One region of the Kistimonas ophiarachnellae genome, then DNA from elsewhere that is predicted to be linked to it. Evidence: predicted binding sites of a transcription regulator. Region 1 holds the regulator's gene; each other region holds the start of a gene.

Region 1 (4,593 bases):
CTGACCGGTCAGACGGCGCAGGCGTTTCTGCAGCTTGTTGAAATTGACTTTTTCGCTTCGGGTCTCAATCTGCATACGGTCAGGGTACTTGCTAGTGTCAGTGGACAAACCGTGAAGAACAGAAATACCGTTCTTGTGATCACAGTGATGAAAGTTCGCAGCATTATAAAGACCCGGGCGCAAATAATCAGGTATTCATGACCGCAGGCTCTCGCGGTTAATACATACGTTGCCTTATGGGGAGGGAGGGTTATTGAATGCCTGCCATGGGCGCTTTGACAGGATCGGCTTTGCTAGACTGTTGGGCTGGCTTGATGGGTTGGTTTCTGTGTTGTATCTGCTGTTGAAGGTCATGATTCAGATCAAGCGGAATTATTGGCAGGCTGACTAGAATAGGGTGTTGGGGGAGATGATCATGTTACCTACAGAGGGAGTCGAATGAGCAAATACGAGGAGTTTCGCCAGCGGCTGCAGGCGCGGCAGGATGAGCTGGAGCGGCGTGTCGCCAACATTACCCGCGATGTGACCCGCAAGGCCAGTGCTGACTGGTCGGAGCAGGCCCAGGAACGAGAGAATGACGAGGTGCTGGATGCGTTAGGCAATGAAGCTGTTGCTGAACTACGCCTGATCCAGAAGGCGCTGGAGCGAATCGAGGAGGGTGACTACGAAATCTGTGCCGGGTGTGGTGCTGATATTCCGATGGCACGACTTGAGATCATGCCCTATACGGATCTCTGTGTGAAATGTGCAGAGAATAAGGAGTAGGCCGTCGCTTGATGACGTCAGGCCGCTACCGTTTTACCCAGGATGAGGTGGTTGTAGTTTTCAATAAATGTTTCCGGTAAGTGGCTGTTTTCGCTCTGGTAATGTTCCTGCCAGATGGATGCCAGCAGTTGTGGGTCGCTGGCAGTGGCCGGGTCATCAATGTTTACGTCGGCACTCAGGTAAACCATCCAGGCTATCGCTGTCGCATAGCTGAGGTTGGTGGCCAGTTCCGCGTGTGGGTGTAGCAGAAATTCCCGTTGGCTGGCCAGGCCTCTGACTTTGCTGGCCAGTTCATGTTGATTATAAAGGAAGGTGTCCCAGATTCGGCGGTGGGTTTCCGGACTGATCTGGTAAATGCCAAGCGAGGCATGGTTGGCAAGGTGTAAGTGGGAGCCGAGTCCGGATTCCACCGCTGCGGTGCCCAGTAGCAGGTTTTCTGCCAGCGGTGACCGCATGTCGAGGTGGTCTAGCGTGGGTTGGACGACATACTCCCTGAATTCGTCTGCGCAGATTCCCATGGTCTTCAGGCTTCCCTGCCTTAAGGTTCTATAAACGGGGAATCGGCGGTAACGCCAATAGCTTGATCAATAGCTGCACAGACTGAAGCTGGGTATGCCTTCCGCGTCGAGGCGTTTTGAGCCGCCCAGTTCCGGGAGGTCGATGATAGCGGCTGCCTCAACGGGCTCAGCACCCAGACGGCGACAGAGCCGGGCCGCAGCGCAAAGCGTTCCGCCCGTGGCAATCAGGTCGTCAGCCAGTAGTATGCGATCACCCTTTTTCAGTGCGTCGGTATGGACTTCGAGTGCGGCGGAACCGTACTCAAGCTCATACTCTTCGCGAATCACGTCATAGGGCAGTTTGCCGGGTTTTCTGAAAATGACCAGCGGCAGACCCAGTTTACACGCCAGCGGTGAGCCAACCAGGAAACCACGGGCATCCAGGGCGCCAATATGGGTGATATCCTGACCCCTGTAGCGTTCTGCCAGGGTGTCAATGATCATCTGTGTCCCTTGAGGGGACTGAAACAATGGCGTGATATCGCGAAATGTCACGCCGGGTTCGGGCCAGTTGGGTATGGCCCGAATCAGGGAGTGGAGCAGTTGCTGGTCAAAAACCATCAGGGCCAATCCTGCGGAGGGTTACTGGATGTTGACAATGTCCTGGTGTTCAACAAGTTTGCCACCGGCCAGGGCGCACAGTTCCATGGCGCTGGTGATCTCAATCTCTTTGCCGTTGGCGTTGATCAGGCCGTTTTTCTGGAAACGGGTGAACACGCGGCTGACGGTTTCAACCGCCAGGCCCAGGTAGTTGCCCATTTCGTTGCGGGACATCGACAGGCGGAAAGACTGTGATGAAAAGCCGCGACGACGGAAACGGCTGGCCAGGTTGATCAGGAATGTGGCAATCCGCTCGTCCGCGTTCTTCTTCGACAGCAGCAGTTTCATCTGCTGGTCTTCGCGGATTTTGCGACACATGATGCGCATCAGCTGGCGCCGCAGCTCCGGGTAGTCGTCAGACAGTTTTTCCAGGCGATCAAACGGGATCTCGCAGACCATGGTGGTTTCAATCGCCTGGGCAGACACCGGATAGGCCTCTGTATCGAGACCGCTCAGTCCCACCAGCTCACTGGGCAGGTAAAAGCCCGTGATCTGTTCTTCGCCTTCGTTGGTGGCCGTGTAGGTTTTCAGTGCGCCGGAGCGTACTGCGTAGACACTGTGAAAGGGATCGCCTTCGAGAAACAGGTGCTCGCCTTTTTTCAGCGGACGTCCTCGCTTGATGATCCTGTCGAGTTCATCAATATCTTCAATTTTCAGCGCCAGTGGCAGGCAGAGCTGACTCAGGCTGCAGTCTCTGCAGGCCACATGAGTCACTTGCCGCACATTCAGCTTGGACACCATACAGAAGAACCCCTGTGAACCGGTGGGTGTAAAAGTCGTTGCGGCGGTATTGTAGGGGATTCTCCTGACAAGTTTAAGACTGTGAGGATACGTATCTGAATGTTTCTTGAAAAAAGGCCGGTTTCAGTGTTCGTTGGTACATGAAACCGGGGGGGGGGGGGAGGTTAATGGACTGGTTCAGATGACCCGTGAGAATCGTTGAACTTCCGCCACCTGCTGATAGGCGTCAAACTGCATGCAAATATTACGGATCAGCAGTCTTCCCCGGGGTTCGACAACAATGCCGTTTTTGTCCAGTCGAATGAGGCCGTCTGCCGCCATTGGGGACAGCTTGTTGAGTGCATCGGCAAAGTAGTCCTGGAAACGGATGCCGAACATCGTTTCGATATGACGGAAGTCAAGGTGGAAGTGGCAGATGAGCTGGTTGATAACAGCGCTTCGGATGCGGTCATCTTCATTCATCAGTAAGCCACGACGAATCGCCAGATGGCCGTTGTTGATACGGCTGGTGTACTCTTCCATGTTCGCATGGTTCTGGGCGTAGACATTGCCAATTCGGCTGATGGAGGACACGCCCATGCCAATCAGGTCACACTGGCTATGTGTCGTATATCCCTGGAAGTTCCGGTGCAACGAGCCTTCTTCCTGCGCCAGGGCGAGATCGTCATCTGGCAGGGCAAAGTGATCCATGCCGATGTATACGTATCCGGCGTCCAGTAGCCGGTTGATGGTATTTTCGAGAATGGCCAGTTTTTCCTGCGGATTGGGCAGGTCTTCATTGTTGATGCGCCGCTGAGGCATGAAGCGGTTAGGCATGTGGGCGTAATTGAAGACGGAAAGACGATCCGGGCGGATGTCGATGATTTTGTCGACCGTTTTCATGAAGCTGGCGCAGCTCTGGAAAGGCAGACCATAAATAAGATCAATGTTGATCGATTTAAACGTCAGTGCGCGGGCAGCATCAATGACATCCCGGGTCTCTTCTTCGCTCTGTACCCGGTTGACTGCCTGCTGAACGGTTGGGTCGAAGTCCTGTACGCCGATGCTGATCCGGTTGAACCCCAGCGAGCGCAGGTGGCCGATCACGCTCCAGTCTGCTTCCCTGGGGTCAATTTCAATGGAGTAATCTCCCAGGTCACCGCAGGTCAGGTTGAAATGCTTCGCGGTTTTGTCCATCAGCGCCTGCATTTGGGCCGGGTTCAGGAAGGTGGGGGTGCCGCCGCCCCAGTGGAGTTGTTCCACCGTCTGGTTATGACCCACCAGGGCGGACTGCATTTCAATTTCGTGAAAGAGTGCCTGCAGGTAAGGTTCGGCATGCTCGCGGCGTTTGGTGACGACCTTGTTGCATCCGCAGTAGTAACAGACCTTGGCGCAAAACGGGATATGGAAATAAAGCGACAGTGGGCGCCGGGCGGTGGCGCTGTCGGCGGCGGCTGCATGGTACGCTGCAACGCCGAAGTTATCCGAGAACTGCAATGCGGTCGGATACGAGGTGTAGCGAGGTCCCGTCTGATCATAGCGTCTGATCAATTCGAGATCCCATATCAGTTCACTGGCCATGCTCATTAACCCTGATCTTGTAATGTATCCGGCCCTATCCTGAGATGATTGTCGTATAGAATAGGCGTGCTTCGGATAGTTGCCGGTTATTTTGCGCAGCCGTATTGCACAAAATACTGATTGACAATTCTAGTTGTGTGGTGATTTTCCGAGTTGATATGTATCAAGAAGGTTTCAAATAATGTGCCGCAAGTGCTGGGACAGGGCGGAAAAATCCTGTCAGATGTCAATTGCCCATACAAATAGCATATTTACACGGAGTTTACGGTGAAATGTATAGCATCGTCCATTGGGGAAAATCTGTCGGAAATAGACTAATCACAATGAGGTGTACCGGATTGATCATTGGGTTAGCTGCTATCCTCATGAT
Region 2 (4,593 bases), on a different contig from region 1:
CGAAGTTCCAGATTTTCTGTCGATCCCTGTTGACGGTGTTTTTCCCAAGCCAGCAATACCCTGCCCAGGGCATTGCTGCGGCTGAGATCATCCATGCGCACCTGTTGTTGCTGTATACGACGACTTTCGCGCATCAGGCTCAGGTAGCGAATGATGAGCAATCCTGCACCGAAAGAGCCAAGTGCGATGATCAGCCAGGCAATAAAGCCGCCCTGGTCAATCCGCTCAATGAGGGAGGGGCTGGTTTCCAGTTGTTCGAGCAGTCGTCCACGGCCCGGATCAATGGCCATCAATGCCATGGGTTCATGGGAACGTTCAAAACCTTCTGCTTCGATACGAATATTGAAGCGGGGTTGTTTGACGGGAATGCCAAGCTGTCTGGTTTCAGGATAATAACGTAGAAAGTTACCGTTACTGACAGCCGTAAAGGGGCCAATAAAGGTGACAGGGGCAGTGATGGGATCGCCAGTACTTCGTGTAATGGTGGTTGTTGAACGGGTAATACGGCTACTGTCCGCCAGAGTGGTGTTGAGGTCTTCCCAGTATTGATAAAGCTGTTCGCGGGAAGGTACGTTGCGGTTCAGTGCCAGCTGGTTGATACGCTCTGAGCGATCAGCGTTGAATGCAGGAAGAACAGAATGATTGAAGCTGCGACTCAGTCGCCCGGCTTCGTCTTTTATGCCTTCCGTTAACAATCGACTTTCGTGTAGCAATGCCTGCTGTTCCTGCTCCAGTTCAGCTAGTGTTTCCTTGTCTTTTGCCAGTGATTGTTTGAGGTTGTTGTTTTTTTTCTGTAAAGCGGCAAATGTCTGTTGAGCCTCTTTAAGCAGCGCTTTTTGTTGCTGGTGTGCGTTCAGGAATTTTTGTTCCCGTTCACTATTTCGTGCGAGTTCCTTTTTTCGAGCCTCCTTAACAGAGGCAACCAGCTCATCCAGTGGTGTGCTGGTATTGGGTGTTTGAGCGACACTGGACTGTACAGTTAAGGCAAGCAGAGCACTGGTCAGAATCAGGAGAGGTTTCATACATCACCCTCCGGTTGAGAACGATGTGTCGGTAACGGAAGGACAAGCCAGCCTGTCGGTTCCTGCTTGGCCGCCACCCTGATCGCACGTGACAATTTGTGACGATCTTCCATGGGCAAGGTGGACCAGGTTTCTGTTGATCTATCCCAAATACCGCCTTCCTCGCCATCCGGCGTCAGGTAATACAGGGCAATATGACCGAGTCGTAAAAAGGTGACCTGTCGGTCATCGGGCAGTTTGCCGGTCCAGTGCTGAATATGGAGTCCCTGTTCCGCTGTTTCCCGGAGTTGGCGTACCAGTGCAAGATAGTTTTCCACCGGTGTCTGGTCAGCGTCGTTCAACAGTTCACCCAGAAACCGGTGTTCCTGCTCACGGCGATTGCCCTGGAAGGGAAGGTCCAGGTCAATAAAACGGCCATAGGTTTCATGAATCTGTTGGTTCAGGGATGGCAGTGTCGCCAGCAGCTGTGTTGTTTTCTGGATGTCAGCTTCCAGCGTGGCGCGCTTTTGAGCCATTTTCTGGCGCTGACTTTCCAAGTGATGATTTTCATCACGGAGGGTGTCAATGGCTTCCTGCAGCGACTGGTACTCTGACAGCATGCGCCGGGTTTCATCATCAAGATGATTGATGGCCTGTTGGGATTGGGCTGATCGCTGCAGGGTGTCTTTCTGCAGGTCGATGGCATCCTCCAGCGAGGCGGGATCGGCGGCGATGAGTCTTGCTGGTAGTGAAGAAGCCAGTAAGACAAAGGTGATAGCGATTCTGACAATAGCTGGCATTGTTATTGTTTATTCTGATGAATGCGATATAGGCTAAGGCCTGTCTATTATGCTGCTCCGCAGACTGCTGGTGCAAGAAGACTGTTCACTGGCGGGATAAGGTTTGATTTGTTGAGCCAGATCAAAAGACCTTCGGTTTATACGGATTATCATGGATAGACAATAAGTATCTTGCCGGTGCTTCATGGTTGAAGGGGTTGGCAGATGAACAACAAGTCATAAGGAATTGTTAGGGGGTTACTATGAAACTGGAGGGGACTTCTGTGAAAAAATTGCCTGTTGCTGCTGCGGTAATGGCTGTCGTTGCTGCGTTGTCCGGTCCTGTCATGGCTTATCAGGCCGGCGATGTGATTGTCCGTGCCGGTGCTGCAACTGTTGATCCGGATGTTGATAGCGGTGTGTTAAAAGCGAATGGCGCCAGTGCAACACCAGCCAATCCAACCACTGTTGATGTTGATGCAAACACCCAGCTTGGTCTGTCAATGACCTATATGCTGGATGACAAGTTTGGTATTGAATTGCTGGCCGCAACACCATTCCAGCATACCATCAAGGCGAAAGGTGGGCTGGCAAGTCTGGGCAATCTGGCGGATGTGAAGCACCTGCCCCCGACCTTGACTCTGCAATATTATCCCATGGAGAGTTCTTCTGCTTTCCAGCCTTATGTCGGTCTGGGTTTGAACTACACCACATTCTTTGATGAAGAGTTTAAAGGCTCCAATAAAGCCACTTTCAGGGGGCTGGAGTTAAAAGATTCCTGGGGGCTGGCGGCACAGTTAGGCGCGGATTACCGTATCAACGAAAACTGGAGTGTTAACGCTGCTGTCTGGTATGTGGATATTGATACCGAAGCCAAATTCAAAGATACATCAGGCAATAAGTACAAGATTGACGTAGAACTTGATCCCATGGTTTACATGGTTGGCGTTGCCTACAACTTCTAAACATTTCATAGCGCTTGATACAGTGCAGGCGGTAGTCTGCACTGTTCTTTCTCCGGTATAAATTCTTGCTATTTTTAAACGTCATTCTTCCTTGCTAGTGACGTAAATGTCCCTGACCAGTCGTGCTACACCACTGCGCCAGGATTTGCTGTGAATACCAAAAGTATTACGCAAATGGGTCGTGTCGAGACAGGCGTTAACGGTTTTTCCGTTGCTGGATGAATCAGGAAACAGCTCTGTCGTGTTGGCAGGGAAGTCACGGTACTGCGATGCTTCTGCAAGAATAACTTCCGCCAGAGATTCTTCGTCCACGGTTTCCGCCGCATTGTAGTGATAGGTTCCCCAGACCTGCGCATCACAGTCAATTTGTCGCATGATAGCCAGAATGACCCGTGCTACATCATCAGCCGGCGTCGGTCGTCCGCGGCTGTTGGCGGAAGCGATGACGGGTTCACCCTGGGTCAGGCTGTTGAGAATACTGGTCAGGCGGTTGCGCCCCTGGGGGCTGATAACCCACGACAGGCGAAGAATGACATGGCGCGAGCAGCGTTCCCTGATCTGCTGTTCGCCCTGCCAGAAACTGCCGCCCAGTACGCCAGAAGGGTTAGGGATGTCCTTGATGGTATAGACCTCCTGCTTCATGCCATCAAAGACCCGCCAGGATGAAATCTGAATCAGAACGGATTTGTATTGGTCGCACACTTTGGCCAGTGCGGCCGGGGCGTCACGGTTCAGGGCAAAGCAGCGAGAGGGTTCGGTTTCCGCCCGTGCAGGATTCCTGTGACCAGCGGTATTGACGACAATTGTCGGTCGATATTCGGCAATCACTTCCTCAATTTGGCGGGGATCGGTCAGATCAAGTTGGTCACGTCCCGGGGCGTAGTGAGGGATGCCGGCTCCCTTCAATAATGCCCGGAGTTCATAACCGATCTGTCCATTACCGCCTATGATAAGAACCTTCATCTGTACTTTTCCTGGAAACGCTGTGCTGATTCACTGGCTGATACCGGTATTGTGACAGCCCGGCTATGAACGACAACTGTTATCAATACGGTGATGGTGGGGCGGCTACGAAGTATTACTTATTCAGCCATTTGCCGGAGTCACGTTACCTTAGCGGGTCTTACCTGATAACCCCTTCTCGAAGAACGTAAACTGTGACCTCCACGATACGGCAGAAAATCATACTTTTTACGGTGGTGCCTGTCACCGTCATCTATAACCTGCTGTTCGGAATAAACCTGTATCAATCCGTGCAACGTTCGTCTCAGGCGCTGGAAAACCAGATGGCCGAAGCCGCCTGGCGTTACGCGGTGGGGTTTGATAACTACCTCATGGAAGCATCGCAGGTGGCGCGTTCGCTGGCCGGATTCATCGAGATCCGTCCGGAACTTGAAGATGCGCATCTGTACCGCCTGGTTTCGAACAGCGTGTCAGATAACCCGGTACTGATTAGCGCGACACTGGTTTTTCTGCCGGGAACCCGCAATGGCAACCAGTCTCTGTTTGCGCCGACAGCCTGGCGCAGTGACGATACGGTCCTGTTTCGGGACCAGGGACAGGATGGTGGTTTCATTCCCTGTGTTGAGCGGTGGCTGGCTGAAAAGCTTTACATGAATCAACAGTGGTGTCCGCCGGACCAGGATCCTAATCACGTTGATTTGATTTCCACCTACCTTGAACCGTTTTACCGGGATGGCAAGCTCATCGGCATGGTTGCGGTGAAAGTGAACCTTGGCAAGCTGGATGAAGTAGGCTCCAGGGATGCACAGTCTGAAATGGATTTCCTGGTGGTCGCCCAGGATGGCACTTACATCTATGCGCCTTTCGAGATTGATAAGGGGGAAA
Region 3 (4,593 bases), on a different contig from region 1:
GGCGGGACTGCGAAAAAGTCGGCTTCCTCTCTCGCTCCTACGACCTCCCTACCGCCACTACCGAAGAGCAGTTACTCACCCTGATTGATAACCTGAACAACGACCCGGAAATCGACGGCATCCTGGTTCAGCTTCCCCTTCCCGCCCACATCAACAGCACGCACGTGATCGAGCGCATCCGCCCCGACAAAGATGTTGACGGTTTTCACCCCTACAATATTGGACGCCTCTGCCAGCGTAACCCGATGCTACGCCCCTGCACCCCCAAGGGTGTCATGACACTACTGGAAAGCACCGGCGAATGTCTGCGCGGTAAGAAATCCACGATTGTAGGCGCCTCTAATATCGTTGGCCGCCCCATGATGCTTGAGCTGCTCCTCGCAGGCAGCACCACTACGACCGCCCACCGTTTCACCGAAAACCTGGCATCAGAAGTCGCCAGCGCTGATATCGTTGTTGTGGGTGTCGGGAAACCAGGACTGGTCAAAGGCGAATGGATCAAACCCGGCAGCATCGTGATTGACGTGGGCATTAACCGCCTGGAAAGCGGAAAACTGGTTGGCGACGTTGAATTTGAAGCTGCCGCTGAGCGCGCTTCCTGGATCACACCGGTACCTGGCGGTGTCGGCCCCATGACTGTCGCAACCCTGCTGGAAAATACGCTCTACGCTGCCGAGCACCTCCATCCGGACGCATAAGGCACACAAACAAAAAGGCCGGACATGAAGCCCGGCCTTTTTTACGACTATCGATTACATCGCATTGCGATAGATAGCCACGATCTCTTCGTGAGTCGCCTGCTTGGGATTGGTCAGACCACAGGCATCCTTCAGCGCATTCTCTGCGAGCAGATCCAGATCTTCCTCTTTCACATTCAGCTCACGCAGACCTGCAGGGATACCGACAGACGCTGACAGTTCACGGATCGCTTCCAGCGCTTTTTCAGCAGCCTGAGGCGCTTCCATACCTTCAACATCCTTACCCATGGCACGCGCCACATCAGCCAGACGACCGGGGCTAACCTGCGCATTGTACTGCTGGACGTGAGGCAGCAGGACAGCGTTGCACACACCGTGAGGCAGATCGTAGAAACCACCCAGCTGGTGCGCCATGGCGTGAACGTAGCCCAGGCTGGCATTGTTGAATGCCATACCGGCCAGCAACTGCGCGTAAGCCATCTGGTCACGGGCTTCCATGTCTTCGCCATTGTCGACCGCACGACGCAGGTAAGAAGCAATCAGTTTGATAGCTTTCAGCGCACAGCAGTCAGTCACAGGCGTAGCGATTGTAGATACATAGGCTTCTACCGCATGGGTCAGGGCATCCATACCTGTCGCTGCAGTCAGGGAAGCCGGCATACCCTTCATCAGCGCCGGATCATTGACGGACATGATCGGCGTGGTGTTCTTGTCAACAATCGCCATTTTCACGTGACGCTTCACGTCAGTGATGATGCAGAAACGGGTAATTTCTGAGGCCGTACCTGCAGTCGTGTTAATTGCGACCAGCGGCAACTGAGGCTTGCCGGAAACATCGACGCCTTCGTAATCCTTGATTTCACCACCATTGGTTGCAACCAGCGCAATACCTTTGGCGCAATCGTGTGGAGAGCCACCACCGAGAGAAATCACGAAATCACAGTCATTTTCCTGCAGCAGTGCAAGACCATCACGTACGTTTTCACAAGTCGGGTTAGGCTGAGTGCCATCATAAATAACGCTGGCAACCCCTTTTTCACCCAGCTGCTCAACCACATCGCCGACCAGGCCAATATCGTTCAGCACTTTGTCCGTTACAACCAGGGCTTTCTTAAGGCCAAATCCAACAATATCGTTGATCGCTTCAGCCAGACATCCTTCACCCATATGGTTAATGGCCGGCATAAAGAACTTGTATGCACTCATGCAATTCACTCCCAGGCAATCGTTTAATTCAGCTTGTCCTGCCCCACCCGGAGCAACGACAAGACAAAAAACCGTCTAAAACCACGTTAACACCGAGCATCTGGCACAATATTGACTTGGCGCAATGAAAAAACATGAGATTGCTCCCGTATTGACCCTTGCAAACAAACCAGCCACTGCAAACGCAATACCGGAGTAACACAACCGCTAAACAACACTTTAAAAGTGATGCCTGATCTCGAAAAGGCGCTCCAATGCATGATGCATGATGCATGATGCCGACTACGCTCCGCTCAACGGTTGTTTGTACTTAATTATGCAATTTTTTGATTATTCAAACGTAGAGTCACATCCCAGGGAACCGTTTCCGCACATGAACACAGATAAATTTCATATATGGGACTTCTTTAAGTCATGGCTCAGGAAACCGAAAAAGGCAGCTTAGCCCTTAACAGCTGCGTTACCGTTAACAGCAACCAAATTATTCATTGCATAGAAAAACGGGAACCAATAATGCCAGAAAGAATCTATTTGATTATTCCGAAGCATTGATCACACTTTGCAATCATCAATACGCCCCCTTTAACCAGATGTTTCGGATTTTTTTTTAATCCAGTATCTACAACATTTATGTAAGAGGCTTCACCATGATCAGAAAATCACCCCCCACACAACCAATAAGATCAGGCAGTAAAAAAACAGCCCCAATGAAAGAAAAGAACAAAAAAAATGGAAAAAACGTCAAACAAGCAAGAGCCAGGAAACCCGACACGGCAACCCATAAAAAGCTGACAGGCAATGTCACAAAAACGATAACATCCAGAAAAGGCGTCACCATTAAATTCACGACCACGAAAAAAAACGAAACACAGGATTCAGATTCAGAAAAAAAAAATCATGCACCAGCCAAAGGCAATCCACCCAATAAATTCAGGCGGTTGAAAGCGCTTTCTCTTGGACTGCTTGCAATCTCATCACGCACGGCCGCGGCGACCAACCAACCCTTGCATCAAACAGCTTTGGGTACTACCGCGAATCCAACCTATTACTCACCCGGCGCACCACTGATGCAACAAAGCGAACGATCCCAAATTTCCGAATCGATTATAATTAATTGCCAAAACAGCCAGGTAGTTCAAGATCTTTTCGATGATTTTCAAACAAGATGCGATAACAAGATTAATCAAAATAATAAGCAAATCAATAATTTACATTTCCAACTCGGAGCCTGCATTGGGGGAATCATTGCAAATTTCACTAACGTACTTAACAACCTCGACCAATCAAAAAAAACTGAAGCACAACAGTATTGCAAAAATGAAGTCAGCAAAAATAAAGACGTTGAAAAAAACGTCTGCTTCGCCTTAAACCAGGCAAATAATGATTGCGAAAATACCAACGAAAATCTGAATAGACAATTACAGGATCTGGATCTGAAGCTGAAGCAACAACAGGAACAATGCAGACAACAGCAGGAACAACAGCAGGAACAATGCAGACAACAGCAGGAACAACAGCAGCTACAAACGCAGCTACAAACGCAGGAACAAGTGCAGAAGCAAGAGCAAACCATAGGCGGTCTGGCCATCGGAACGGGTTTACTGGCCGCAATACTTATCGCAGGAGGAGCCTGTGCGGGAGTAGCCGCCAACAAGCAAAGAAAAAAAATCAGACGTCTGAAACAGAGGCTACAAACTCAAACTGCTCAACTGCCATTGTTACCAAAACTGTCTACCCCCTATATAATCCAACATTCAAGCCAGGGCATTCGAATACATCAACCACCAACACTACAACGGCAACGCTCAACCAGCGTCTGATATTGCCAACTCTGGCAACAAGCACCCGCCCGTACCCGGGCTCACAATCGTTGCCGCCGGTGCAATAATACATTGTGAAGCCCCGCAAAACGGGGCTTTTCTGAATTATCGCTCAATTCGCCACGTCGTGCCTTCGCGACTATCTTCCAGGATCACGCCTTTCGACGCGAGTTCGTCGCGAATCCGGTCAGCCTCGGCGAAATCACGGTTTTTCTTGGCAGCAACACGCTGATCGATCATGGAATGAATCCAAGCCTCATCAACATCAGCACCGGATTTCAGGAACGCTTCCGGCTCTCCCTGAAGAATCCCAAGAATACCGCCCAGCTTGCGCAGCAACGCTGCCAGAGGCAGGGCCTTGCTGGCCTCTTCACTGCGAACCCGGTTGAGCTCACGCACCAACTCAAACAGTACAGCCAGCGCTTCAGGCGTATTGAAATCGTCATCCATTGCGGCAAAGAAACGCTGCTCGAACGGATGATTCTCTGGCACTTCAACACCGGAAAGGTCCAGATCCTTCAGCGCAGTATAAAGTCGCTCAAGACGAATACCCGCTTCCTTCAGACTGTCTTCGGAATAGTTCATCGGGCTGCGATACTGACTGGAGATCAGGAAATAGCGCACCAGTTCCTGGTTGTACTTTTCCAGCACCTCACGGATGGTGAAGAAGTTGCCAAGGCTCTTGGACATCTTCACATTATCTACGCGAATGGCGCCGGAGTGCATCCAGGTATTCACGAATTTAACGCCGTTGGCCGCTTCACTCTGGGCAATCTCGTTTTCATGGTGAGGAAACTTGAGGTCGGAGCCACCGCCGTGAATATCAAAGGTTTCGCCCAGGCAGCATTTACCCATCACCGAGCATTCGA
Region 4 (4,593 bases), on a different contig from region 1:
TCCGGCGATGGCAACGTCGACCTGCAGTTCACACCTGAGGGCTGTCAGGCGGAAAAAAACAATTTCCTGATCATGGCCAGTAATTTCAGCCAGATGTTTGGTCGTTACAACGGAACGCTGACAACAACGGATGGCGAAGTGATCACGATCCGTGACCAGTATGGCTTTACCGAAGAACATTACGCCAAGTGGTAAAGCCGAAACACATAAAAAAAGGCTGCTTATTCAGGCAGCCTTTTTTATTTCAGCTATGAAATCAGGCAGACTTCTTAGCCGGTGCAGTTTTCTTTTCAACAGCAGCCAGTTCGCTGACAGCCTTGCTCAGCGATTCGATCTGACGGGACAGCTCTTCAGTGTCCTTGTCCTTTTCCAGCTTCAGGATATCGCGCACCTTGTCGACAACTTCGCCAATACTGTCTTTGGCCTTGCCTTTCAGTTCTTCGATCTTGCCGCTGGCGCGATCACGTACCTTCTCGCCATCTACCACCAGCTCGTCAAAGAACGCCTTGCCTTCCTGACCTTTTTTCTCGGAACGGGCGTAGGCACCCAGGCCCGCCAACCAGATTTTTTCGTACATAACCTGCTCCCCTCATGCTTTGATTTCAGGTAACACCACCTGTCCAGATGATTATATCCCCCGAAAAAAACACCCTGAGTTGACATGGGACAAGGATTACAGAGACAACTGTTCCAGAATCTCCCGATCTGCCAGCCGGAAACCGGCCCTGAAATCGAGTACCTGCCGTCGCCGCTCATTGAAGAAGTAACTGAGTTGAACCAGGGTTCCGGCGACATCCGAGAGTTCCATCCCGGTCATAACAAAGCCTGCCTTCAGTTTGGGGATGATAATGGCATTGTCTGTCGCCAGATGACGACTGCGAACAATTTGCACGCCCTGTGCGCTCAACTGCGTCAGCAGCCAGCGCAACAGGGCGGAATAGATGCCTCGCCGGCGCCAGGGCTCCAGCAATGCACTGCTGGCCATATAAAACGTTTCCTGGTCAAGTTGCCGCCCCCAACTCCAGCCGATAAACGCATCGCCCTGATAAAGCGTAAGATTTAACCGTACAAGGCTATCCGCATGCTGCTGCCATGACTCCAGCGCTTTTTGCTCTGTCGCGTTCAGGGCTTCCCAGGCAGAAAAGGTCAGTGTGTTGGCAAAGACCTGGGCTCGATGCTGCTCCAACAACGGCAGAAATGCATGGTCATCAAGAATTTCAACAGAATAATCATCAAACAGCGGAAAGCGGGTTCCGGCGCTATGGGCGATCATGGTGGCATCATTGTTATTGCTGTTATTGGTGTCTTTGATAATGCCATAGTCGTGGCAGGTGTCGTTACCGCAAATCACAAAATCACACACCGGCCTTGAGTCAACCTGCCCACAAAACCGATAATCCCAGCCACAGAATAACCGGAAACCCGTGCCATGCCTTTTACACCCGCCGCCGTTCTTTTGGATCTGGATGGCACCCTGATTGATACCGAGCGTTTCTACCAGCGAATCTGGCAGGCAACGGCTGCAGATTTCCACATTGATCTTAACGATACCGTCTACCAGCAATTCATCGGTATCCGCCTGGCAGATTGCTTTCAGCTGATTAAAGAACTCGGCGGAAACCGATTTGAGTTAGCTGCATTCAAGGCACAGCTGGCCGCACGGGAAACAGAAGGATGGGAAGCCGGCATTGACTGCAAGCCGGGCAGCCAGGAACTCCTGCTTTTCCTGCAGGAACATCAGATTCCCATGGCGCTGGTTACCTCGGCCCATCAGGGCAAAATTGATCGGGTGATGGCGAGTTATCCGTGGTCTGATTATTTTCAGGTTATTGTTTCCGGGGAAATGATCAACCACCCCAAGCCGGCACCCGACGCTTACCTGCTGGCCGCCAAAGCGCTGGCCATCGATCCCGCTGACTGCCTGGCATTGGAAGACTCTAATACCGGCATGCGCTCTGCACTGGCGGCGGGCTGTCATAGCCTTATGATTCCCGATCTCAACATCCCGGATACTGAGGTGCAGGAAAAAGCCCAGGCGATTCTTCCTGACCTCTTCCGTGTGATTGGCTACCTCTCACACGAAACGCTTTAACCGGTTCAGGATAAACGTTTTTTCCGGGTAAGCTGGAAGACATGCTCCACCAGTGAAGACACATCCTTCTCTACCATTCGGGAAGGTATCCTTTCCGGTGGCGCAGAACCGAGCAATTTCACGTCAAACCACTGACCATAAAGTGCGTCTACCGCGTCCGGCCCGACAGCATAAGGAGGACCACCAGCCAGTATGGGGGCATAATCCAACGTGATGAGTAACCCATGCTCCAGCGCAGGCGCTGTCGCCATCATCGCTGCCACATAAGCGACTTGTTGCTCATGGGGTATCGCAATCAGGGCAGCCCTGTCATAAAACGCTGAGGCCTCAACAGTACCCGCGGGTATCGTAAAAAAATCGCCCTGGATGATCGTGATGTTACTGGCTTGCCACCAGGTGTGGCTACCTTGCGACGTTATCTCGGGCTTAAGCGCATTTTCGGCAAAAAAAGAGGCTACCGCCTGCTCCACGATTTCAGAACCCACAATATGATGATGCTGTTGAGACAGCCAGACCATATCCACCGTTTTGCCGGAGAGTGGAACCAAAACCGATTCATCCTCACCCACTGCCAATGTGGGCCAGTAATTAATCAGCAGGGGATTAGCGTCCTGCCGATGGAACCCGGTTTGCCCCTCCGTCCAGGCCTGCTCCCAATCTTGGGTTTCCATCGCACGTCCCTCCTTAATGGCAATCACAACAGCAAACAAAAACCAGGCATAGCGACAACGCAGCAGCATGTTGTACATAAAAGGCTCTGACTTTGATAGTTTGAGGTTATTGATGTGCTCTCAGACTATACCGAATCCGTGTAAACGCCAGTCCGGCATGGCAATGTCCGCCGACCCGACATTCCTTGATACAAATCAACACCATGCTAGCCCAGACCGCGTAGATTGCCCCCATCCGGAACGGGGCCGGCTGTCAGCGCCCTGCTTTCAGGGTCTACCCTGACAACAGCCGATGAAAACAGACCCATCACCGGTCGCCTGTCGACCATACTGGTGATAACCCTACCCCTGTCCGCAAGGCTCCTCATTCATCACAACGCCATCTGGAGGCTGCAATCTCCATGACTACGTTCAGCAAAAAAATCCTCGCCGTTGCCATTACCAGCGCCATCATGGTACCGACCGCCCAGGCCTGTACCGCCGTTGCCGTCGGCAAGAAGGCCTCGGCCAGCGGCGCCCTGATCATTGCCCGCAACGAAGATTTCTCCATCAACAACTGGGCCAAGCACATGGTCGTGCATCCCCGCGAGACCATCGAAGAAGGCACGGTATGGACCCTGTCCAACGGCCTGAAGGTGCCAGCGCCCAGCGTCGCCTATCGCTATACCAGCATCGCAGACTGGGATGCCTACCAGCACGCCAATGACGGCAAGGTGTTCGAAGAGCGTGGCGTCAATGAATACAACGTCGCCATGTCCTCCACCACCAGCGCCGAAGTCAATGACAAGGCCAGGGCGGCGGATCCCCTGGTGGATACCGGCATCATCGAAGAAGTCATGCCCACCCTGATCCTGCCCCAGGCCAAGAGCGCCCGTGAAGCGGTACAGCTGCTGGGACACTACGTTGAACAATACGGCGCAGGCGAAGGCAACGGCGTCCAGTTCTCGGACAAGAATGAAATCTGGTACATGGAAATTGGTTCCGGCCACCACTGGATGGCGGTACGGGTGCCGGATGACCAGTACCTGATCATGGCAAACGGCCTGCGTATCCACGGCGTCGACCTGAATGACAAACAGAATGTCATGGCCTCCCGTGGCGTCTATGACTTTGTTAAAAAACACAACCTGCTGAAGAATCCTGATCGCCAATCCTTTAACTTCGCCAGGGCATTCGGCGTCATTGACGATCCCTACAACACTGACCGCGAATGGCTCGGCCAGAAACTGCTGACCCCTTCAATCAAGCAGAAGCCTCGTCAGGCACAATATCCGCTGTTCATGAAACCCGATGAAAAGATCAGTGTTCTGGATGTAGCCAACGTCCTGCGGGCGGATTACGAGGGTACCGCACTGGAAGGCAAGTCTGACCGTCCCATCGGGATCGACCGCCAGGCGGAAAGCCATATCATCGAAATGTATCCTGATATGCCGAAAGAGCTGTCAGCGGTGATCTGGCAAACCATGGGCACCGTTGAGGACACGGCTTTTGTCCCCATCTTCAACGCCATGGATGAAATCCCGTATGCCTATACCATCGGCACCGACCAGTATGACGACCAGTCCGCCTGGTGGACCTACCGCAGCCTCGGCACGCTGACCAACAAGCACGTGATGGACGGGAAGTATGCACCGGTTGTGCGCTCGGTGTGGGACAAGGTGGAAATCCAGTATGTCAGCGCCCAGCCTTACATCAACAGCATGCTCAAGACCCTTTACACGGAGGATCCCGCCACGGCCATCCAGTTCGCCAACGACTATTCCAATGGCCTGCTCAGCCGTACGCTGGACAAAGCCCGGGAACTGAAATCCCAGCTGATGACCGATCTCA

The links. The regulator FNR, encoded in region 1, switches genes on or off when oxygen is low (the NO sensors DNR and NnrR bind a similar motif). The targets are predictions, from matches to a motif close to TTGATNTANATCAA.
Region 2: a site for FNR is predicted at 1,913-1,926, ahead of AC27K1_RS12915 (OmpW/AlkL family protein). Genes of this name have one in related genera too.
Region 3: a site for FNR is predicted at 2,016-2,029, ahead of yiaY (L-threonine dehydrogenase). Genes of this name have one in related genera too.
Region 4: a site for FNR is predicted at 2,949-2,962, ahead of AC27K1_RS07350 (C69 family dipeptidase). Genes of this name have one in related genera too.

Annotation. Positions count from the first base shown of each region.
Region 1 covers NZ_BAAJPA010000019.1:66,382-70,974, forward strand. Annotated here, with positions in the region: gene ttcA (tRNA 2-thiocytidine(32) synthetase TtcA) at 1-75, opposite strand, end outside; gene AC27K1_RS19565 (TraR/DksA family transcriptional regulator) at 439-765, shown strand; gene AC27K1_RS19570 (hypothetical protein) at 783-1,283, opposite strand; gene AC27K1_RS19575 (adenine phosphoribosyltransferase) at 1,350-1,883, opposite strand; gene fnr (fumarate/nitrate reduction transcriptional regulator Fnr) at 1,905-2,663, opposite strand; gene hemN (oxygen-independent coproporphyrinogen III oxidase) at 2,841-4,223, opposite strand.
Region 2 covers NZ_BAAJPA010000009.1:112,947-117,539, forward strand. Annotated here, with positions in the region: gene AC27K1_RS12905 (MotA/TolQ/ExbB proton channel family protein) at 1-1,022, opposite strand, end outside; gene AC27K1_RS12910 (DUF3450 family protein) at 1,019-1,801, opposite strand; gene AC27K1_RS12915 (OmpW/AlkL family protein) at 2,065-2,745, shown strand; gene AC27K1_RS12920 (SDR family oxidoreductase) at 2,827-3,708, opposite strand; gene AC27K1_RS12925 (PAS domain S-box protein) at 3,903-4,593, shown strand, end outside.
Region 3 covers NZ_BAAJPA010000002.1:96,778-101,370, reverse strand. Annotated here, with positions in the region: gene folD (bifunctional methylenetetrahydrofolate dehydrogenase/methenyltetrahydrofolate cyclohydrolase FolD) at 1-698, shown strand, start outside; gene yiaY (L-threonine dehydrogenase) at 753-1,904, opposite strand; gene AC27K1_RS02680 (hypothetical protein) at 2,612-3,724, shown strand; gene cysS (cysteine--tRNA ligase) at 3,830-4,593, opposite strand, start outside.
Region 4 covers NZ_BAAJPA010000005.1:31,880-36,472, reverse strand. Annotated here, with positions in the region: gene AC27K1_RS07375 (DUF2804 domain-containing protein) at 1-195, shown strand, start outside; partial or broken gene AC27K1_RS07370 (hypothetical protein) at 257-511, opposite strand; gene AC27K1_RS07365 (GNAT family N-acetyltransferase) at 674-1,351, opposite strand; gene AC27K1_RS07360 (HAD family hydrolase) at 1,430-2,092, shown strand; gene AC27K1_RS07355 (thiopurine S-methyltransferase) at 2,098-2,841, opposite strand; gene AC27K1_RS07350 (C69 family dipeptidase) at 3,165-4,593, shown strand, end outside.